One region of the Kitasatospora sp. CMC57 genome, then DNA from elsewhere that is predicted to be linked to it. Evidence: riboswitches for the same ligand, from Rfam matches in the RefSeq annotation. Region 1 holds a riboswitch; each other region holds the start of a gene.
The links. A riboswitch is a leader RNA that binds a small molecule or an ion and turns the genes downstream of it on or off. The one in region 1 is predicted to bind cyclic di-AMP.
Positions count from the first base shown of each region.

Region 1 (5,382 bases):
GGAGCGGCGGGGGATGCGCCGGCGGGGTCCTGATCTGCAGCCATGGCAGAACACTCCTTGGACAGTTGAGCCAACAGGGAGGTTCCGGTGGGAACCTCCTCGATACCGACCCACCTACTGGCGGGTTCGGTTCTGTAAGGTGGAGACTAGTTTCCGCGATACAGAATTTCAACGCTTTGTTGAGGTAGATCGCTGGGACTCTACTCCTCCTCCGACAGCGAAGGGAACGCCGGTGGCCAGCACCTCCGCCGCAGCACCCACAGGGGCCGACCGTGCCACCGGCGGCGTGCAGTCCGTCGAGCGCGCGTTCCAGCTCCTCGAAGCCCTGGCCGACTCCGGCGGGGTGGCCACCCTGAGCGAGCTCTCCGCCACCTCCGGGCTGCCGATGCCGACCATCCACCGGCTGATCCGTACCCTTGTGGCGCAGGGGTATGTCCGCCAGGACACCGCCCGCCGCTACACCCTCGGCCCCCGGCTGATCCGGCTCGGCGAGACCGCCGGCCGGCTGCTCGGCAGCTGGGCCCGTCCGTACCTGGCGGAGCTGATGGAGGCCACCGGCGAGACCGCCAACCTGGCCGTGCTGGAGGGCGGCGAGGTGGTGTACGTCGGACAGGTGCAGTCGCGCCGCTCGATGCGGATGTTCACCGAGGTCGGCCGCCGGGTGCAGCCGCACTGCACCGGGGTCGGCAAGGCCCTGCTGGCCCAGCTGGACGAGGCCGAGGCGCGCGGCGTGCTCGGCACCCAACCGCTCCAGTCGCACACCCCGTACACCGTCACCGACCAGGCCGAGCTGTTCACCCAGCTGGCCCGGGCCAGGGAGCGCGGCTACGTGGTGGACGACCAGGAGCAGGAGATCGGCGTCCGCTGCATTGCCGTTGCCGTGCCGGGTGCGCCGACCCCGACCGCGCTCTCGGTCTCGGGGCCCGAGGCCCGGATCCGGGCGCTGGAGGCCCAGGCGGGCAACACCGCGCTGGTGCCGGTGATGCGGCAGATCGCGAGCCGGCTCGGGCAGGTGCTGGCCCCCTGACACCCTGCGGCTCGGACGGCCCGTTGCACTGACGGCGGGTCAGTCCAGCATGAGCGAGCCGACCTGGGACGCCGTCAGATGAAAGACCGCCAGCTCCGGCTCGGCGCCCACCTGGGCGAATAGTCGGGGCGCGGCGGCCAGTTTGGGGTTGGACCGCACCGCCTCCAGCGCGGCCTTGTCCCGCCACAGGCTCTGCACCCGCCAGCGTCCGCCCGGGCCGCGGAGCAGCTCCGTCCTGATCAGCCCCTCCGGCAGCGGACCGGCCACCAGCTCCCGGTACGACGTCACCAACTCGGCCTCGCGGTCCGGTCCGACGACCGCGCTGACTTCACTCAAGACCTCTCCGGACACTGTCCTCACCTCCGTGGGAATCCACGCTACGCCGATACAGTGCGTACCGGGATCACTACGATCGGCAGACAGGTGATGACAGTGCGCAGATGGGTGATGACCGGCCTGGCCGCCACGGCGGCGCTGGTGCTCGGTGCCACAACGGCGAGCGCGGTGCCCTCGAACTCCGACCTGGAGGTGGTCAGGATCGACCCCGGCCCGGCCACGCCGGGCGGCACCACCACCGTGCACGGCTTCGTGGCCAACCTCGGCCCGCAGCAGACCGGCTCCTCGTTCACCGTGCTGATCGACCTGCCGGCCGGGTTCACCGCCGTGGGGCCGTACTTCCCGGCGAACTGCAGGTCCCTGGTCGGCCGGGTGGTGAGCTGCACCTTCGGCGCCGGGCTGCCCTCGCTGCGGACCGCGACCGCGCTGGTGCCGGTCCGGGTGAACGCCGACGTGCCCCACGGCACGAAGGCCGAGGGGCACGTCAGGGTGGTGAGCGTGGACGATCACAACGCCGCGAACGACAGCACGCCGTTCACGCTGACCGTCAGCTGAGTCAGCGGTACACCCGGACGTAGTCCGAGGAGAAGCTGATCGGCGCGGTGCCGGAGGGTCCCGGGTGGTACTGCCCGGCGCCCACCGAGAGGTTGAGGATCAGGTAGGCGGACCAGTCGGCGCCGACACCGGTGCCGTCGGAGAAGACCTTGGCGCCGTTGACGTACCAGTCGACCGAGTTGGCGCCGTAGTAGGTGCCGATGGTGACCCACTTGTCGTGGCCGACCGCATTGGCGTCGGTGTAGTACTTCGAGCCGGACTTGACGTGGTTGGTCAGCTCCAGCAGTCCCGCGTTGTCGGGGTGGTACTCGAAGCTGTCGATCTCGCCGTTGCCGTTCTTCCAGGTCCAGAGCGCGGGCCAGGCGCCGGAGCCGGCCGGCAGCTTGACCCGGGTCTCGGCGTAGTCGCCGGTCTTCACCTGGAAGCCCTGACTGGAGTACTCGGTGGTGAGCAGCCCGGTGTCCCAGGCCTGCTTGCCGTTCTCCAGGGTGTGGCTGGACGGCTTGGCCGTGAAGGTCGCCACTCCGCCGGAGACCGAGACGCCGCTGGTGCTGATCCAGTCGAGCTTGTTGTCGTCCGGGTTGTGGTTGCCGTAGCGGTACGAGCTGCTCTTGTCACCGACCCACTTGGAGCCCCAGGCGATCGAGCTGTCGAACTCCTCGGACCAGGTCAGCGCCTTGCCGGGGATCGGCGAGGTGGTGGTCGGCTGCGTCGGGGCCGGCGCGGGGGTGGGCGTCGGCGCCGGAGCCGGGGTCGGCGCGGGGGCCGGGGTGGGCGTCGGGGCCGGCGCGGGAGCGACCGTGCCGCCGACGGTGAGCTGCTGCGACGGCAGGTTGTGCCAGCCACCGGAGTAGTCCTGCCAGAAGCCGAACTGGGTGTACGTGCCGGCGGGCAGCGTACGGGCCCCGCTGGTGAAGGTCACGCCGCCGGGGCAGATCTGCACGTTCGAGGCGTTGCCTGGGAAGTCCAGGTTGTGACCGGCCGCGTCCCGGACGCCGACGCCGAGCGTCTTGGCGGTGAAGCAGGCGCCGGAGTGGACGGTCAGCCCGGCCTTGGTCCAGGTGTTCGCGGCCATCGTGGTGGGGGTCAGCCGGTCCTGGGTCACCGTGGTGGCGGCCTGGGCCTGACCGGACAGGCCGGTGGCGATCAGCGGTACGGCGGCCAGTGCGGCCACGCCGAGGCGTGCGGGGGTAAGGGCTGTGCGCATGGGCAGGGTCCTCTGCGACGCCTACGAGGTGAGCTGTCGGGTTCGGGCAAGAGGATCGCCCGGCCGCTGTGGGAGCGGCTTCACCCCGAGCGGGCCCATGCCGGAGCAGGGGGCACCGCAGACTGACCTGGTTCCCCCGCTCCTGTCCATGTTCGGTGCTCGGGCAACCGGCGCCGGGTGGACAGGACTCGGCGTCCCGGCGATGGCGTCCGCGTAGGTGCGGACAACTCCATGCAGGCTAGGCAGGTCGTCCGGCCATCGACAACGAGAGCTGCCTCACACGGGCTCCCGGGTGGCACGGCTCGCCGGGTCGGCCCCCGCCCGGGGCGTCGGGGCTCCCGCCGGATGGCCGTCCGTGACAAGTCGCTTGGATTCCAAGGTAGTTACGCGCAAGTGAAGTATTGGCGCAGCACTTCCCCAGGGACCTGACATGACCACACAATGTCAGTCATGCGAATGACTCTACGCGCGTTGAAGACCCGTGCCGTCTCCGTCGCCGTGGTGGGCCTGGTCACCCTGGCCCCCACCGCCGTGTTCGCCACCGACGCCTCCGCCGACGTCAGTGGCAGCATCTGTCTGACCGCCCTGCCCAGCCAGGGCCGGGACACCGTCCGGCTGATCGACCAGGGCGGCCCGTTCCCGTACCGCCAGGACGGCGTCGTCTTCCAGAACCGGGAGGGCGTACTGCCCGACCAGGACAGCGGCTACTACCACGAGTACACCGTCAAGACGCCCGGATCGTGGACCCGAGGTGCCCGACGGATCATCACCGGCAAGGTGTTCCACGAGGAGTACTACACCTCGGACCACTACGCGACCTTCCGTCAGGTCGACTTCGGCTGCTGACCACCCGTCACCTCCGGCGCCCGTCCCCGAACTCCGGGGGCGGGCACCGTCGTTTCCCACCGCGACTCTTTACGGGTGATTTACAGCCGGGTACGCTCCCTGAAACATCTTGCGGCATCTTGCGCAAGATGGAACGTCAACTCCCGGTCGGTGGCGTGCGCCGCAGTGCCCTTCCCAGGCCCTGTGCTGTCGACGGGTTCTCCCCCACCCCATCAGGCCCCGAGGAGTCCATCCGTGGACCGTGAAGCCGCACGCCGCCGTCCCCTTCGTCGAAGTCCCCGCCGTCGAAGTCCGCTGCTCGCCGTCCTGGCGGTCGTCGCCGGACTGGTCGCCACCCTGCTGCCCGCGCTCACCGCGAGGGCCACCGCCACCACCACCGTTTCCGCCGCCCCGACCTCCGCCACCGTCTACTACTGGACCGCGGGCACGAACTGGTCGGCGTACTACCTGCATTGGGCCGCCACCGGCGGCGGCTGGACCACCGTGCCCGGCACGAGGCTCACCGCCGCCTGCACCGACTGGGTCAAGCTGACCGTCGACCTGGGCACCGCCGCCACCTGGCAGGCGACCTTCAACAACGGCTCGGGCACGTGGGACAACAACGGCGGCGCCAACTACCAGTTGGGCACCGGCGCGGTGACCGTCAAGAACGGCGTGGTGGCCCACAGCGACCCGTGCGGGAGCGGCACACCGCCGCCAACTCCCCAGCCGGGTAACGCCGCCACCGTCTGGTACGCCACCGCCACGGTCGGCTGGTCCACCGTCAACCTGCACTGGGCGCCCACCGGCGGCGCCTGGACCACCAGCCCCGGCGTCGGCATGGAGGCCGCCTGCGCCGGCTGGGTGAAGAAGAGCGTCAGCCTGGGCACCGCCACCGCCTGGCAGGCGACCTTCAACAACGGCAACGGCGTCTGGGACAACAACAACGGCGTCAACTACCAACTCGGCAGCGGCAACAGCACCGTCAAGGACAGGACCGTGACGGCCACGGCCGTCGACCCCTGCGCCGCCGCGGTGCCCGACACCACCGCGCCGACCGCCCCCACCGGTGTGGCCGCCACCGCCACCGGCACCGCCACCGTGCTGACCTGGAACCCCGCGACCGACAACGTCGGGGTGACGGGCTACCAGATCACCAGGACCGGTGGCACCAAGGGCAGTTCGGTCACCGACACCGGCTCCACGGTCTACTCGCAGAGCGGTCTCGAGCCCACCACCGCCTACTGCTGGACCGCCAGGGCCCGCGACGCGGCGGGCAACCTCTCCGCCGCCTCGGCCGCGTCCTGCGCCACCACAGGCCCGGCCGAGCCCACCCCGGCCGGCGGGACGCCTCTGGGCGGTGACCCGCGCAAGGACCCGATCTACTTCGTGTTGACGGCCCGTTTCAACGACGGGGACAGCAGCAACAACC
Region 1 is NZ_AP035881.2:1,274,316-1,279,697, forward strand. It holds gene aceB (malate synthase A) at 1-44, opposite strand, end outside; gene ACKUU6_RS05855 (IclR family transcriptional regulator) at 233-1,027, shown strand; gene ACKUU6_RS05860 (antibiotic biosynthesis monooxygenase) at 1,067-1,363, opposite strand; gene ACKUU6_RS05865 (hypothetical protein) at 1,460-1,918, shown strand; gene ACKUU6_RS05870 (hypothetical protein) at 1,920-3,125, opposite strand; cyclic di-AMP (ydaO/yuaA leader) riboswitch at 3,129-3,293, opposite strand; gene ACKUU6_RS05875 (ribonuclease domain-containing protein) at 3,576-3,971, shown strand; gene ACKUU6_RS05880 (carbohydrate binding domain-containing protein) at 4,206-5,382, shown strand, end outside.

Region 2 (5,382 bases), 1.8 Mb from region 1:
AGTGCAGCCGCTCGCGGCCCTGCGCCTTCACGAACTCCGGGTCCTGCCAGCGGGCGCGCTCCCGGCGGAGCTGTTCGACCTGCTGCCTTGCGTGCTCGGCCTTGGCCCGCTGGGCGGAGATCTCCGAGCGCTGCGCGATGAACTGCCGGGTCGGGTAGGCGAGGATCGCCACCAGCGAGCAGAGCACGAGCACCAGGACGGTGGCCCGGCTGGTGAAGCGCGGACGCGCCGCCAAACCCGGAATCTTCCACATCGCTGGTACCCCTCCTGATCACATGCCGGTGCCCCGGCCCTCCACCCTACGGGGTGGGAGCCGGGGCACCGGTGCAGACGCCTGGGGTTTCAGCCCCGGGTGTCTCAGGCGTACGACTTGCCGTGCCGACTACTCCGCAAAGCGGAAGCGCGGGAACGCGCCACGGCCGGCGTACTCGGCGGCGTCGTCGAGGATCTCCTCGATGCGCAGCAGCTGGTTGTACTTGGCGACGCGCTCGGAGCGGGCCGGGGCGCCGGTCTTGATCTGGCCGCAGTTGGTGGCGACGGCGAGGTCGGCGATGGTGACGTCCTCGGTCTCGCCGGAGCGGTGCGACATCATGCAGCGGTAACCGTTGCGCTGGGCCAGCTCGACGGCGTCCAGGGTCTCGGTCAGCGAACCGATCTGGTTGACCTTCACCAGCAGCGCGTTGGCGGTGCCGGTCTCGATGCCACGGGCCAGGCGGGTCGGGTTGGTGACGAACAGGTCGTCACCGACCAGCTGCACCTTGTCGCCCAGCTTGTCGGTCATGGCCTTCCAGCCGTCCCAGTCCTGCTCGTCCAGCGGGTCCTCGATGGAGACCAGCGGGTACGAGGCGACCAGCTCGGCGTAGTAGTCGATGAGCTCGGCCGAGGTGAGGCCCTTGCCCTCGAACTGGTAGGCGCCGTCCTTGAAGAACTCGGAGGCGGCGACGTCCAGCGCCAGCGCGACGTCCTTGCCGGGCACGTAGCCGGCCTTCTTGATGGCCTCGACGATGAGGTCCAGCGCCTCGCGGTTGGAGTCGAGGTTCGGCGCGAAGCCGCCCTCGTCGCCCAGACCGGTGGAGAGACCGCGCTCCTTCAGCACGCCCTTGAGCGTGTGGTAGACCTCGACGCCCCAGCGGACGGCCTCGGAGAAGGACTCCGCGCCGATCGGCGCGATCATGAACTCCTGGATGTCGACGTTGGAGTCGGCGTGCGACCCACCGTTGAGGATGTTCATCATCGGGACGGGCAGCACGTGCGCGTTCGGGCCACCGAGGTAGCGGAACAGCGGCAGGTCGCTGGCCTCGGAGGCGGCGTGCGCCACGGCGAGCGAGACGCCGAGGATCGCGTTGGCGCCGAGCGAGGACTTGTCCGGGGTGGCGTCCAGGTCGAGCATGGCCTGGTCGATCAGGCGCTGCTCGGTGGCGTCGTAGCCGACCAGCTCCGGGCCGATCTGCTCGATGACGGCCAGCACGGCCTTCTCGACGCCCTTGCCGAAGTAGCGGTTCTTGTCGCCGTCACGCAGCTCGAGAGCCTCGAAGGCACCGGTGGAGGCACCCGACGGGACGGCGGCACGGCCGGTGCTGCCGTCGTCCAGACCGACCTCGACCTCGACCGTGGGGTTGCCACGGGAGTCGAGAATCTCACGGGCTACGACGACATCAATGGACGGCACGAGGCATCTCCTTGACGGAAGCGGGATCTGTTGTCGATACGACCAGAGCCTAACCGCACCTGGCCCCGGCACCACGCCGACCTCGGCCCCGTCTCACCGTGTGGTTCGGCTACTCGCCGGTAGTTCACCTGAATGACCACGAAAGGGGCCGTACCACCGGTAAGCGGTACGACCCCCTCTGGCGGGATGTCGCGTCAGCCGAGCCCGAGCACCTGGCCCGGCAGGATCAGGTCCGGGTCACCGCCGATGACGGAGCGGTTGGCCTGGTACACCTGCTGCCAGTCCTGTCCGTGCGCGGCGGCGATGCCCGAGAGCGTGTCACCGGACTTGACGGTGTATCCGCCGGTGACGGGCTTCGCCGGGGCGGCGTGCTTCGGCGTGCTGACCGCCGGCGCGTCCACCTTCGGGGTGGCGGGCTTCGGCGCGGCCTGCTGCTTCGGCGCGGCCTTGGGGGCCGGGGCGGCCTTGGGCGCCGGGGCGGCCTTGGGCGCCGGGGTGCGGGTCTCCGAGCGGGAGGCCCGGTCGGCCGAGGTGTCCACGGCTGCGGCCGAACCGCCCTTGGTCAGACCGGCCTTGACGGAGCAGACCGGCCAGGCGCCGGGGCCCTGCGAGGCGAGCACCCGCTCGGCGACGGCGATCTGCTGGCCCTTGCTGGCCTGGTGGGCCTGCGCGGCGTAGGACTGGCCGCCGAACGCCTTCCAGGTGCTCGGGGTGAACTGGAGTCCGCCGTAGAAGCCGTTGCCGGTGTTGATGCTCCAGTTGCCGCCGCTCTCGCACTGGGCGACCTTCTCCCAGGTGTCGACCGGGGCGGCGTGCGCGCCGGTGGCGGTCAGCAGCGGGAGTGCGAGGCCGACGCCCGCGACACCCGCGACGGCGATGGCCTTCTCGGCCTGGGTACGACGACGGTGACGGCCCGATCCGGTGAAGAGCATGAAGAATTTCCTCTCCGCACGCCTGCGAGGTGAGCTGTCGGGTTCGGACCGGGAGGTGGCCCGGCCGCCACTGCTGGCGGCTTCACCCCAAGCCGTGGGGGACGGCGACTTACCTGGGTCCCCCGCCCCTGCCCAAGGGTCTGGTCGGTGTCCCCGGCAGCGCGGCGGGCAGGATTCGGCGTTCCGCGCACGGGGTTCGCAGCTGCGAACACCAGGGAGGGTAAGCAGATGACCAGACAGATCACAAGCTTATGTCGAGCACATCACATCGAAATCACGCTGCGCGGTGGATCGTCCACAAACCGTACTGTGATGTCCGGATTGATGCGCACTCAGATCACACCCGATCAGATGTGACCGACACGCCGTCAGCGGGAAACCGCTCCCTCCGGCGTGAAGGACACCGGCAACTCCCGCAGTCCACGCATGATCAGACCGCCCCGCCACCGCAGGTCTGCCGGGTCGGCGGCGAGTTGGAGGTCGGGCAGCCGGGTCAGCAGGGTGGCCAGGGCGAATTGGCCCTCCAGCCGGGCCAGCGGGGCGCCGATGCAGTAGTGGATGCCGTGGCCGAACCCCAGGTGCGGGTTGTCCTTGCGGGCCAGGTCGAGGGTGTTCTCCTCGGCGAACCTGGCCGGGTCCCGGTCGGCCGCCGCCAGCACCACCAGCACCGGGTCCCCGACCGGGATGTCCACGCCGCCGATGGTCAGCGGCTGGGTGGCGAACCGCCAGGTGGCCAGCTCCACCGGACCGTCGTAGCGCAGTAGTTCCTCCACCGCCGTGGCCAGCAGCGCCGTCTCGCCGCGCTGCACCGACTCCTGCAGCAGGGCGCGCTGCGCCGGGTTGCGGAGCAGCGCGAACGTGCCGTTCCCGATCAGGTTGATGGTGGTCTCGAAGCCGGCGAACAGCAGAATGAAGGCCATCGCCGCGGCCTCGTTCTCGGTCAGGTGCTCACCGTGGTCACTCGCCCGGATCAGCCCGGAGATCAGGTCGTCCCCCAGGTCCGCCCGCTTGCGGTGGATCAGCTCCAGCAGGTACGTCCTGATCCGCTTCACCGCCCGGCCCACCCCGCCGCGCTGGCCGCCGTGGTGGCGGATCATGGCGCCCGCCCAGTCCCGCAGGTCGTCCTGGTCCTCCGGCGGTACGCCGAGCAGGTCGCAGATGGCGTAGATGGGGAGCGGGAAGGCGAACTCGTGGATCAGGTCCGCCGAGCCGCGGGCCGCGAAGTCGTCGATCAACCGGTCCGTCAACTGCTGCACCCGGGGCTCGAACTCGGCTACCCGGCGGGGCGTGAACGCCTTCGACACCAGCCGCCGCAGCCGGGTGTGGTCCGGCGGGTCGATGTTGAGCAGGTGCGTCATCAGATCCGCCTGCCGCTCGCCCGGGATGCCCACCCGGCCGCTCGTGTGCGCCTGCCCGCTGTGGTGCGCCGGGTTCTTCGACAGCCGCCCGTCCGCCAATGCCTGCCGAGCGTCCGCGTACCGGGTGACCAGCCACGCCTCCACCCCGCTCGGTAGCGTGGTGCGGTGCACCGGCGAGTGCTCGCGCAGCCACGCGTACGCGGGGTAGGGGTCGGCGGCGAACTCCCAGGTGAAGAGTTCGGGCTGAGCGGTTCGGTACGTGTCCGGCATGTCGTGCACCGTAACCTGCCAGGACAGGAGTGAGCTGGGTCACCTGACGGGTAATTGCTCTTGCGGAGGATCCTGGCGTGCTTACGATCCTCCGATACGGTCTCGGTGGACGCCGGTGCGGCGTGCTCCACCGGGCGTAGCTCTCAGGGAGGAGCAGGCCATGCGGGTAGCCGGGGCAGTGGTGGTCATCGCGGTGCTCGAAGGCGGTTCAGGGATCGGTCTGGCCCGCCGGTTCTCGGCGGCCGGCGCCGCCGGCATGCTCATCGCCGACCAACACCCCGGAGTGGCCGAGGACCTCGCCGCCGAACTCGACCGGCCCGGCTGCCCCGTGGTCGGCGTCAGCGGCGACGCCCGGCAGCCCAGCGACGTCGCGGCGCTGGTGGCCACCGCCGCGAAGCACCTCGGCCCGATCGACCTCTTCTGCGTGGCCGGCCCCGACGGCGAACGCATCGTCCCCCTCGCCGACCTCCCCAACCACCTCGACCCGCTGGCCGAACTCCTCGCCCAGATCGGCGAGGCCATCAGCGAGGTCGTCGTCCCCCGCCAGCGCAACGGCGCCGAGCAGCCCGCGTAAGGCCGCGCCACGGCACCCGATCCACGGTCAGGGACCCGGAGCCGTACCTGAGCAGAGCCCCGAGCCTTTGGTCCTCACCTGGCCGAGCTCTGCGATTCGGCTGCCCGAACGTCGGCGCGGTAGGCGCGAGCCGCCGCCCGGAGGGCCGCGTCGATGTCCACGTCGGCGTCATGGGCGCGCTGGGCGACGGCGAGCAGCAGCCGGCCCACCGACTCCGGCGTGAGCTCGGCCGGGAGGGCGTACGGGGCGTCGGGGACGGCGGTGAAGCCGGCCCGGCGGACGCGGGAGACCAGCTTGGCCGCGTAGGCCAGGGCGGGGAGACCGGCCGGGACGCCGTCCAGCACCGAGTCGCGCTGCTTCTCGGCGGCCTTGAGCTCCTCCCAGTTGGCCTCGACCTGCGCGGACTCGGTGGCCTCGACGTCGCCGAAGACGTGCGGGTGGCGGTACATCAGCTTCTCCACGATGTCGCCGGCGACGTCGTCGATGGAGAACGGGTCCTCGGCGTCCTCCTCGGCGATCCGGGAGTGGAAGAAGACCTGGAGCAGCACGTCGCCGAGCTCCTCGCGGAAGGTCTCGCGG
Region 2 is NZ_AP035881.2:3,046,244-3,051,625, forward strand. It holds gene ACKUU6_RS13345 (FtsB family cell division protein) at 1-253, opposite strand, end outside; gene eno (phosphopyruvate hydratase) at 383-1,669, opposite strand; gene ACKUU6_RS13355 (transglycosylase family protein) at 1,864-2,601, opposite strand; cyclic di-AMP (ydaO/yuaA leader) riboswitch at 2,607-2,757, opposite strand; gene ACKUU6_RS13360 (cytochrome P450 family protein) at 2,970-4,229, opposite strand; gene ACKUU6_RS13365 (SDR family NAD(P)-dependent oxidoreductase) at 4,390-4,803, shown strand; gene ACKUU6_RS13370 (MazG family protein) at 4,878-5,382, opposite strand, start outside.
Region 2: another riboswitch for cyclic di-AMP. It lies ahead of ACKUU6_RS13355 (transglycosylase family protein); the one in region 1 lies ahead of ACKUU6_RS05870 (hypothetical protein).

Region 3 (5,382 bases), 2.1 Mb from region 1:
CGACGAACCGTGGTTTATCCCGTCCCGGGCCAGGCCCGCAAGCCCTCCACCACGACCCGGATCAGCCGCTCCCGGGTCACCGTCAGGTTCGCCGCGAGCTGGAAGGCCCCGCCCGCCGACAGCGAGGCGAAACCGTGCGCCGTCGAACGGACCGTCCTGGCGGCGTGCACCGACTCGTCGCCGGTCAGGCCGTAGCCGTTCAGCACCGCGATGATCACCCCGACCAGCTGGTCGGCGGCCCGGGTCCGCTCGGGGTCCTGGTCGGGGGCCTGCGGCAGGGCCGCGTACCGGCGCGGGTGCTGCTCGGCGTAGTCCAGGTAGGCGTTCAGCAGGGCGGTCATCGCCTCGTCCCGGCTAGGGCCCTGCGGCGATCCGAGCCCGACCACCGAGGCGGCCAGGCGCTCGGCCAGTTCCTCGGTGACCCGGACGGCGATCAGCCGACGCAGCTCGGGCAGGCCGCCGGGGACGTGCTTGTACAGCGAGGGGGTGGCGACGCCCGCCCGGGCGGCCACGGCGGCCAGGGTGAGGCTCTCGGGGCCGTGGGCATCGATCAGTTCGAGCGCGTGGTCCACCACGGCGGCGGGGGTGAGTCCGGCCCTCGGCATCAGGCGACCTCGTCCAGGAAGGGGAGCAGGGCGTCGGCGGTGGCCTGCGGGAACTCCGCCATCGGGTAGTGCCCGGCACCGTCGATCATCACCTTACGGGCCTTCAGTGCGGCCGCCTGACGGTCGGCCACCACGGCCGGGTCGGGGAAGTCCGGGTCCTGGCTGCCCATCAGGACGAGCGCGGGGCGGCGCACCTCGGCGCTCCAGCCGGTCGGCGCGGAGTCGCCGGTGGCGTACGCCCGGGTGACGGGCTTCCGGCCGGGGGTGCGCAGGGCGGTCACGGCGGCGGAGCGGTACTCCGCGAAGTCGGCGGGCCTGGCGGTCGGGTAGGCCTTGTCGAGGTAGCTGCCCCAGGCGGCGGGGACGTGCGTCACGGTGAAGGCGAGTGCCTTGAGCACGGCGCGCTGGACGGCGCTCGGCGGCAGGTTCTCGATGAAGGCGTCGATCAGGGCGATCCCGGCCACCCGCTCGGGGGCCAGGGCGGCGGCCCGCACCACGGTGGCGCCGGTGTAGGAGTTGCCGACCAGGGCGGCCCGCTCGATGCCCAGGTGGTCGAGCAGGGCCAGGGTGTCCTCGGCGATCGAGGCGGGGGAGTAGTCGCTCCAGGTCATCGAGGACTCGCCGAGCCCACGCAGGTCCAGGGTGACGACCCGGTGGCCGGCGGCGGTGAGCAGCGGGCGCAGGTGGCGGTACACGCTGCGCGAGTCGAGCATGCCGGGGAGCAGGACGACCGGCAGGCCGGTCTCGGTGGCGGTGTCGTCGTAGGCCAGTCGGCCGCCGGGAACGGTCAGGAACTGGGTGGTCAGCGTCTGCGTCATGCCCATAAAGCTAAGGCTAATAGCCTTAGCTGTCAAGGGGTGCCGAGAAGCGATGGGATACCGTGCGGAGCGATCGAGTCGCACCGGACCTGAGGGGTCGTCATGCCGTTCATCAATGTCAAGCAGCTGGCCGGCCGGACCGCGGAGCAGCGGGCCGAGATCGCCCGCGAGCTCACCGAGACCTACGTCCGGATCACCGGCGTGAGCCCGGAGGTGGTGAACGTGGTGATCGAGGAGATCCCGCTGGAGAACTGGATGGCGGGCGGCGAGACCTACGCGGCCAAGCGGGCCAGGGGCTGACCCCCGCTCAGATCCCCTCCACCCGGAACGGGTCGTGCTCGGCGAGCAGCTTGTCCAGCCGTGCCTGGTCGACCCGGCTGGTGATCGCGCCGACCTCCTGGCGGTCGCGGACCACCTTGGCGAGCGTGAACGCCGCGGTGATCTCGTAGAGCAGGCCGACTGCCAGGAAGCCGCGCATCCAGGGGTCGACGGGCAGGTAGGCGATCCCGATCGCCAGGGCCGCACTGGCCAGGGCGAAGGACAGGACGGCCTGGAGGTAGTAGGCACTGGTGGTCCGGGGCTGCATCGAAGCGCTCATGTTCCGAGGGTCCCGAACTCCCTTGTCCGGCACCTGAGTACGGATACTCAACCCGTCGTCGCGCACCGTCACCGAGTAGTAGATCAAAAGCCGCATTCCGGTCACGGGTCGTCAGAAGAGGTGGACTGCATCTCTCAAGCCGCTTGGAATCATGGGCTCCTAGGATTAACGTTTGATAACGCAGCGCGGTCGGCAACGCCGTACCAGAACGGCACCGTGCGCCGTCGCCTAATCCTCAGGACCCGCTTTCACCGGTGGGTCCGGGAGCCGGGGAACCACCGTTCCTTGGGGTGAATCGGCCGGGTCCACAACCCGGTCGTAGGAGACCTTCCTGCTCCGAACCCGTCAGCTAACCCGGTAGGCGAGAAGGAAGGAAAGGAGCGCGCCTCCGTGGCGTCGACGCACTCCCAGGCACACCCTCGTACCGACTCCGGCAACCAGCTGCTGCTGGACCACCCGGAGGCCGCCAGGCACCGGATACCCCGTCAGCCCCGCTCCGGCGGCCCGCTGATCGGTGTCACCGCGATGACCGCTGCGCTCGGCGCCACCGCCTTCGCCGCCGGCTCCGCCGCGGCGGAGCCGGCCGCCGCCGCCCCGCCGCCGCCCGCCGTCGCTGCCGCCGACTCCTCCGGGGCCGAGCAGCACGGGCTCGCCGCCGACCCCGGCCTCGCCCTCGCCGCCCGGATCCAGCTCCAGGCCGACGGGCAGCGCACCGCCGCCGACGAGTCCGCCCGGCTGGCCGCGGCCCAGGAGGCGGAGGCCAAGCGGTCCGCCCAGGAGGCCGAGGCGAAGCGCGCCGAGCAGCGCACCGCGTTCGCCGCGCCCACCAGCAACTACGAGCTGACCGCGCACTACGGGCAGTCCGGCTCGTACTGGTCGCACCTGCACACCGGCCTGGACTTCGCGGCCGCCACCGGCACCCCGGTCACCGCCGTCGGCGCGGGCACCGTCACCTCGGCCGGCTGGTCCGGGGCGTACGGCTACCGGGTGATCGAGACCCTGAGCGACGGCACCGAGATCTGGTACTGCCACCTCTCCGCCATCGTCACCGCCTCGGGCGAGGTCGCCCCCGGCACCGTGCTCGGCAGGGTCGGGGCCACCGGCAACGTCACCGAGCCGCACCTGCACCTGGAGGTCCGGCCGGACGGCGCGGCCCCGGTCGACCCGCTGGACTGGCTGCGCGAGCGCGGCATCAACCCCTGACGGGACCGGGCCGTTCCGGTCAGCCGGTCTGCTCGGGCTGTTCCGCCTGCTCGGCGAGGTACGCCTCGATCTCCTCGGTGCCCGGCTCCGGGGCCAGGTCCGGGTACTCGTGCACCAGCAGCGCGGGCAGACCGGGCACGGTCCACTCGCCCAGCAGCCGGAGCGCCTCCTCGGCCACCGCGGCCTCGAAGCCCTCGAAGTCGCCGGAGAGCTCGTCCGGCATCGGCAGGCCGAGTGCGTTCAGCCCGGCCAGGTTGCGGTAGCTGCGCTGCATCAGCCGGTTCTCCAGCAGCAGCCGGGCGCCGTCGGTGGCCATCCCGATCGAGATCAGCCGCTGCCGGCCCCAGCCGCCGTCGGCCTCGATCTCGTCCAGTTCGGTCAGGGCGCCGAACGCCTCGGCCCGCTGCTCCGCCGTCAGCTCCCGGAAGCCGTCCAACCAGGCCCGGATTGCCGCCGGATCGGTGGTGTCCACCCCGTCCGCCCGGAGCAGCAGCGCGTACAGCCGCGGCCAGGTGACCAGGTGCGGCTGCCGGAGCAGCCCGCAGAGCAGCTCGCCCTGCCACTCCACCTCGGCGTGCAGCCGCTCCTGCCGCTTGGCGTTCAGCCGCCTGGCGGCCCGCTGATGGTCGATCAGCAGCCCCACGGCCCGCCCGTACGCGCCGGGGTCGGAATCCGGTTGCACGTACATGTAGATCCGCTCGTACAGCAGCTGCTCGACCACCGGCGAGCTCAGCTCCGGGTAGCCGTCGTGCATCCGGCCGTCGCCCAGCTCCAGCAGGGCCAGCACCGTCCGGACCGCCTCCACCGGGACGGGCTCGAGACCCTCGTCGGCCGCCCACCTGAGCAGGTCGTCGGCACGGGTACGGGGGCTGAGCCGGAGGTCGTCGTCGTTCACCCTCGTACGGTATCCGGTGCCGGGAGCCCAGGCCGTCCGTCCAGGGCGGGGGTGGGGTTCTCCCTACCCCAGGTCCGCCGGGGGACCTCATGTCGCGGACGGCGCCGGTCGGGCACCTTGGAGGGGTGGGCACGGAGCAGGACAACCAGACCGAGGAGCCGGTGATGACCAGTCAGACCTTCCCGTACGCCGAGCGCAGCACCAGCGGCGGCCGGGCGCACCCGGAGTTCTGGCGGGCACCGTTCGCCGCCGCCACCTACCGGCAGGTCGGCTTCGTGCTCGGCTCGCTGCCGATCGCCGTGCTGGGCTTCGCCTCCGTGGTGGCCTCCTTCTCGCTCGGGCTCGGCCTGCTGGTCACCGCGCTGGGGATGCCGGTGCTCGCCCTGCTCACCTCCGGCTCGCGTGGCTTCGCCGCGCTGGAGCGGCACCGGGCCCGCACCCTGCTCGGCACCGAGGTCGCCGCACCCGGCCCGGTCGCGCAGTCCCGGCCCGGCTTCTGGGGGGCCGTCACCGCCCGACTGGCCGACCGGGCCGGCTGGAAGGCGGCGCTGTACCAGGTGCTGATGCTGCCCTGGAGCATCCTGAGCTTCACCCTCACGGTGGTCTTCCTGGTGGCCGGCTGGGTGGTCGCGCTCTACCCGGCCTACCACTGGGTGTTCGCCCGCTACACCGACTGGCCGGGCTACCGGGTGTACGACTTCACCACCGACGCCGGGGCGCACCACGAGTACTACCTCACCTCGGGCCGGGACATCGCGGGCGTCTCGCTGCTCGGCCTGGTGCTGGTTTTCCTCACCCCGGTGCTGGTCCGGGGCCTGACCGCCGTCTCCCGGACCGCGATCCGGGGGCTGTGCGGCGGCCGCTGAGCGCGGATGCGGCCCCGCCGCTCCCGTGCTGCGATGAACGGGCCCGGTACCGCTCCCCGGTACCGGGCCCGTCGCATCCCCGGAGGCCCGGTGCACACCCCCAGCACGCTGATCACCTCCCGTCCGCTGGACGAGTACTGCGGTCTGTTCGGCCTGACCAGGGCCGCGCTGGCCGCCGTGCCGGGACCGGTCCTGGACTGCCCCGGCGGCGCGGCCGGACTGACCGCCGAGGCGCGTGAACTCGGCGTCACCGTGATCGCCACCGACCCCGCGTACGCCGCCCCGCTGCCGGAACTCACCGCCCTGGCCCTGGCCGGACGGGACAGCGTGGCCGCCCGGCTCGCCGTGGACCCCGACCGGCACCTGCCCGCCGGGCGGCTGCGACCCGAGCGCTACC
Region 3 is NZ_AP035881.2:3,397,959-3,403,340, reverse strand. It holds gene ACKUU6_RS14985 (TetR/AcrR family transcriptional regulator) at 15-605, opposite strand; gene ACKUU6_RS14980 (alpha/beta fold hydrolase) at 605-1,423, opposite strand; gene ACKUU6_RS14975 (tautomerase family protein) at 1,526-1,723, shown strand; gene ACKUU6_RS14970 (YiaA/YiaB family inner membrane protein) at 1,731-2,021, opposite strand; cyclic di-AMP (ydaO/yuaA leader) riboswitch at 2,237-2,400, shown strand; gene ACKUU6_RS14965 (M23 family metallopeptidase) at 2,412-3,224, shown strand; gene ACKUU6_RS14960 (hypothetical protein) at 3,244-4,119, opposite strand; gene ACKUU6_RS14955 (sensor domain-containing protein) at 4,284-4,985, shown strand; gene ACKUU6_RS14950 (class I SAM-dependent methyltransferase) at 5,076-5,382, shown strand, end outside.
Region 3: another riboswitch for cyclic di-AMP. It lies ahead of ACKUU6_RS14965 (M23 family metallopeptidase); the one in region 1 lies ahead of ACKUU6_RS05870 (hypothetical protein).

Region 4 (5,382 bases), 3.7 Mb from region 1:
ACGCGGGCACCGGCCGCTGGGAGGTCAAGGAGTCCACCGAGGGTGCGCTGCTCGGCGTCTACGACGGGGCCGTGTTCGAGGCGGTCCGCGGCCGGCTGGACCAGGGCGACGTGCTGATGCTCTGCACCGACGGCATGGTGGAGATCCCCGGCCGGGACCTGACCGAGGGGATGGACCGTCTGATGGGCGAGGCGGACCGGCTGATCGGTGGTGCTCCGTTCTCCCAACACGGCGGCCGGGGCTCGGCGGTGAAGCTGATCGAGTCGGTGGCCAAGGACGTGAACGACGACCGGGCGGTCCTGCTGCTCTGGCGCGGGTGACCGACCGGTGGCCGGAATGTGTCAAGTCGGTGTACCACTCTTCGGCCATTCCTGACGACGGCCCGCCAAAGTGGATCTAGGTCCGCGCCCACCAGGGCGGGAGCCGCCAACTTCCAGTTAGGGGTACCCGTTCGACGGCCCGTCAGGTTGGCTGGGCTATCGTCTCGGTCGGCGGAAATTCGTCTCACATCGCAGGATCTTCGAGGCTGCCTTCCGGCAAGTCCTTTACGCAGTCGGCACGAACGACCACACTGAGTTCGGGTGGGACGGTCGATTCTCGGGGGTCTCGGGGGATTGGGCCCGCCACGAAGCTCGCTACGAAAGAATGAGGAAGTGAGTCCTGGTGGCCTTCTCCGTCTCAGCGCTGGTCCTGTTCGGGATCATCGTGGTCATCTTCATCCGCAACAAGCAGTTGAAGACCAGTCATGCGGTCATGGCCGCGCTCTTCGGCTTCATGCTGAGCCAGTCCACGGCGGCCAAGCCGATCCAGGACTTCCTGACCCAGCTCGCGCAGACCATCTCCTCGGTCGCCAGCTGACCGGACGGGACTGACCCGGGCCGGGCCGGACTCAGCGACGGCTCCGCCGCCAGCGGTTCAACCAGCGGCGGTACGGCGGGAGTTCGGCCTGCCCCGGGGCCTCGGGTCGCGGGTGCCTGTGCAGCGGGTGCGCGGGCTGTGGGTGCTCGGGCTGTGGGTGCTCGGCGACCAGCAGCAGGAACAGCCGGGCCCAGCAGAGCCGTTCGCCCCGTGGCCAGTCCAGGGCGCGCAGGGCGGCCGAAGCCGGCTCGCAGACCGTCCCGTTGACCCGGACCTCGGCGACGTCGTCGCCCGCCTTGCCGCCGAGGAACAGCTTCACCCCGTTCACCTGGCGCTCGGTCAGCTTCGGCAGCACGGCGGCGGCCAGCACTGGGCCGAGGTCGCGCTCGGTGACCCAGTCGAACAGCGGGTCGGTGTCGGCACCGAACACCGCGGCCGGCCCCTGCACCACGTGCCAGCCGGGGAACTCGGGGGCGTCGTAGTGGTCACCGCTGCCGGTGATCAGGCCGACCACGGCGGACGCGGTGGTGTCCGCCCACATCCGGACGGCGCTGTCGAGCCGCTCCACCTCGGTGCCGCCCACGCCGGCCGCGCAGTCCCAGATCACCGGCGCGTCGCCCTGGCCGAGCCGCAGCACGTAGCCGAGATCGACGTGGCCGCCGCCGGTGCCGTGCTCGTCGTGGTCCCGGAAGGCCACCGCCGTGGTCCCGGGTCCGCGCACCAGCGGGCCGTCGACGGTGAACTCCTGGCCGAGGCGGCCCATCTCGCGGATCACCGCGCGCTGGATGACGGCCAGCCGTTCCTCGGGGCGCACAGGCGGGGCTCCTTGCTCAGCGGCGCTTCGAACACCGGCGTTCGAGCTCAACCGTGGCGAGCGTATCGGCCGGACGTGAGCGGTGTCACTCTCCGTGCTGGCGGAGCGGGTCCGGACGGCCACGGAGGGCGAGATCGGGCACCCTCCGTCAACCGGTCGCAGACGAAGCGTCGCTGATCAAGGCCCCCGGGGACCCGAGTCCCGGCTCCGACGTGACCTTCGTCCCTGATCATCCCGGGTTGTCCGCCGATGGGGGCTTGCCAACTCCACGGACCATCGGCTTTGCTTCGTGGCCTGTCCGGTGAACGACCGGACGGCTCAACCGGGCGGAACGCCGAGTCCTGCCGCCGCCCGGCGCCTCGTACCAGGCACGCATGGCAGGAGCGGGGGACCCAAGGTAAGTCGCCGAACCGGTGTGACCGGGACGGCTTGGGGTGAAGCCGCATTCCTGCGGCCGGGCATCTCCCGCCCGAACCCGACAGCTCACCTCGTAGGCGTCGGAGAGGACCACCCCCATGTCCGCACAGGGCAAGCACCGTCGCGTCCAGCTGTCCCACCTCACCCGGATCGCCGTCGCGACCGGCGTACTCGGCGCCACCTTCGCACTCCCGGTCGCCGCCGCCAGCGCCCACCAGGGCCACGCCGCCGCCTCCGTGCCGCAGGCCGCCCCCGCCGCCGTGACCACCATCGCCACCGAGACCGCCCCGGCCGCCCCCGCCGTGGCCCCGGCTGCCGCTGCCGCCCCGGCCGCGAGCAACTACCGGGTCGTCAGCGGTGACACCCTCTCCAAGATCGCCTCCGCCAAGCAGGTGGACGGCGGCTGGCAGAAGCTCTACCAGGACAACCGTTCCGTGGTCGGCGGCAACCCGAACCTGATCTACCCGGGTCAGCAGCTCTCGCTGGCCGGTAAGGCCGTGGCCGCCGCGCCGCAGCCCGCCGCCGAGGCCCCGAAGCCCGCCGCCGAGGCCCCGAAGCCCGCCGCCGAGGCCCCGAAGGCCGAGACCAAGTCCTCCTCCTCCACCACGAGCACCACGGACTCCACCAAGGCGTCCCGCTCCAAGTCCACCACCGTCGCCCCCAAGGCCAGCACCGCCCCGAAGGCCGCCGTGGCCCCCAAGGCCCAGCCGGCCACCGTCGCGACCGGCGGCTACGTCGCCCCGGTCAGCGGCGGCACCTCCACCCCGTACGGCGCCGCCGGCTCCAACTGGTCCAGTGGTCACCACACCGGTGTCGACTTCCGCGCCTCGACCGGCACCAGCGTCAAGGCCATCACGGCCGGCACCGTGGTCTCGGCCGGCAACGGCGGGGCCTACGGCAACGAGGTCATCGTCAAGCACGCCGACGGCAAGTACTCCGAGTACGCCCACCTCTCCTCGATCTCCGTCCGGGTCGGCCAGTCCGTCTCGGCCGGCCAGCAGCTCGGCCTCTCCGGCGCCACCGGCAACGTGACCGGCCCGCACCTGCACTTCGAGGTCCGCACCGGCCCGAACTACGGCTCCGACATCGACCCGGTCGCCTACCTCCGCGCGCACGGCGTCAACGTCTGATCCAGCCTCAGACGACTTCGGCCCCCTGGTCATTGACCAGGGGGCCGAAGCGTTGGAGCGGGTGACGAGAATCGAACTCGCGTGACCAGTTTGGAAGACTGGGGCTCTACCATTGAGCTACACCCGCGCGTGGTGCCGGAGCACACGGCGCCCCCGGGACCGTTGCCGGTCGCGAGGACAGGGTCAGCGTACCTGGTCGGGTCGGTTGCTCGCACACTGCTTGGGCGGTTCGGCCCCTTCGGCGGGTCATCGGGATGACCAAAGGGGTAACGGGGGTGGCGTGTACGCTTCTCTCGGCACCACGGGGTGTGGCGCAGCTTGGTAGCGCGTCCGCTTTGGGAGCGGAAGGCCGTCGGTTCGAATCCGGCCACCCCGACAGTGCGGCAGGGTCTCGTCAACAGGCGGGGCCCTGTTGGCGTTTCGCCTCGCACGGCGGGTGGAGGTGGTGGTCCGGGAGCCGCCATCGGGGGACTTCCGGGGCCCGAACCGCAGCGCCCTGGCGTCCGCCTTTCGTGGTACCGGTAGGATGGGCCGCTGGTGGTCGTCCCTGTGGCATGTGCACAGGTCAGACCACCCGAGGGCGAGGAGTCACGCTCACCGTCCACCCCAATACGGGAGATGCAGCTCCAACCGCCCATCACCCGTCTCGCCCGAACCCGATCGGCCCACGGCCGGTCGTCGGACGGCGGAGACAACCTGACCGCAAGCCCACTAGGAGACCCAACCGTGAAGAGCGCCGTCGAGACTCTGAACCCGACCCGGGTTCGACTCACCGTCGAGGTGCCCTTCGAGGAGCTCAAGCCCAGCCTCGACGCGGCGTACAAGAAGATCAACCAGCAGGTCTCGGTCCCGGGCTTCCGTAAGGGCAAGATCCCGAACCGCGTCATCGACCAGCGCTTCGGCCGTGCCGCCGTGCTGGAAGAGGCGGTCAACGACGCCCTGCCGCGCTTCTACACGCAGGCCGTCGACGAGGGCAAGATCGAGGTCCTCGGACAGCCCGACATCACCGACATCCAGGGTGTCGAGAACCTCGCCGACGGCGGTGACCTCAGCTTCGTCGCCGAGGTCGACGTGCGTCCCGAGATCACCCTGCCGGACTTCTCGGGCATCGAGGTCGTCGTCGACCCGATCGTGGTCGAGGACGCCGACGTCGAGAAGTCGCTGGAGCAGCTGCGCGAGCGCTTCTCCTCGGTCAAGGACGTCGAGCGCGCCGCCGCCGAGGGCGACGTCGTGGTCCTCGACCTCGAGGCCAAGGTCGACGGTGAGGTGCCGGAGGACGGCACCGCCACCGGCGTGAGCTACGAGATCGGCTCCGGCCGCCTGCTGGACGGCATCGACGAGGCCGTGGTCGGCCTGTCCGCCGGCGAGTCGGCGACCTTCACCACCGAGCTCAAGGGCGGCACCCAGGCCGGCCAGAGCTCCGAGGTCACCGTCACCGTGACCGCCGTCCAGGAGAAGGAACTCCCCGAGCTGGACGACGAGTTCGCGCAGCTGGCGAGCGAGTTCGACAGCCTGGAGGAGCTGAAGGACGACTCCCGCAAGCGCCTCGAGCGGATGCGCGAGTTCGACCAGGCCACCCAGGCCCAGGAGCGGGTGCTCGACGAGCTGCTGAAGCTGGTCGAGATGGAGTACCCGGAGAAGCTCCTCAAGGACGAGGTCGAGACCCGCAAGCACAACCTCGAGCACCACCAGCTCGAGCCCATGGGCCTGACCCTCGAGACCTACCTCGCCACCCAGGACAAGTCCGTCGAGGACTTCGCCCAGGAGACCGAGGAGCAGGCCAAGAAGGGCATCAAGACCCAGTTCGTGCTCGACGAGATCGTCGACAAGGAGAAGCTGGGCGTGAACCAGGAGGAGCTCACCGAGCACCTCATCCGCCGCGCCGCGGGTTCCGGCATGACGCCGGACCAGTTCGCCCAGCAGGTCGTCCAGGGCAACCAGGTGCCGCTGCTGGTCGGCGAGGTCGCCCGTGGCAAGGCGCTGGCGCTGGTGGTCGAGGCCGCCAAGGTCACCGACACCAACGGCGACGTCGTCTCCTTCGAGGACGACGAGGACGAGACCACCGACGAGACCACCGAGGCGGTCTCCGAGGAGTCGGCGGAGACCACCGAGGCCTGATCGCCCCGGTCGTACCCGAGCTGTTCCGGACGGCCCGGACACCCC
Region 4 is NZ_AP035881.2:4,933,448-4,938,829, forward strand. It holds gene ACKUU6_RS22130 (PP2C family protein-serine/threonine phosphatase) at 1-320, shown strand, start outside; gene ACKUU6_RS22135 (hypothetical protein) at 664-858, shown strand; gene ACKUU6_RS22140 (DUF6348 family protein) at 890-1,672, opposite strand; cyclic di-AMP (ydaO/yuaA leader) riboswitch at 2,018-2,182, shown strand; gene ACKUU6_RS22145 (M23 family metallopeptidase) at 2,188-3,219, shown strand; tRNA gene ACKUU6_RS22150 (tRNA-Gly) at 3,273-3,346, opposite strand; tRNA gene ACKUU6_RS22155 (tRNA-Pro) at 3,522-3,595, shown strand; gene tig (trigger factor) at 3,946-5,337, shown strand.
Region 4: another riboswitch for cyclic di-AMP. It lies ahead of ACKUU6_RS22145 (M23 family metallopeptidase); the one in region 1 lies ahead of ACKUU6_RS05870 (hypothetical protein).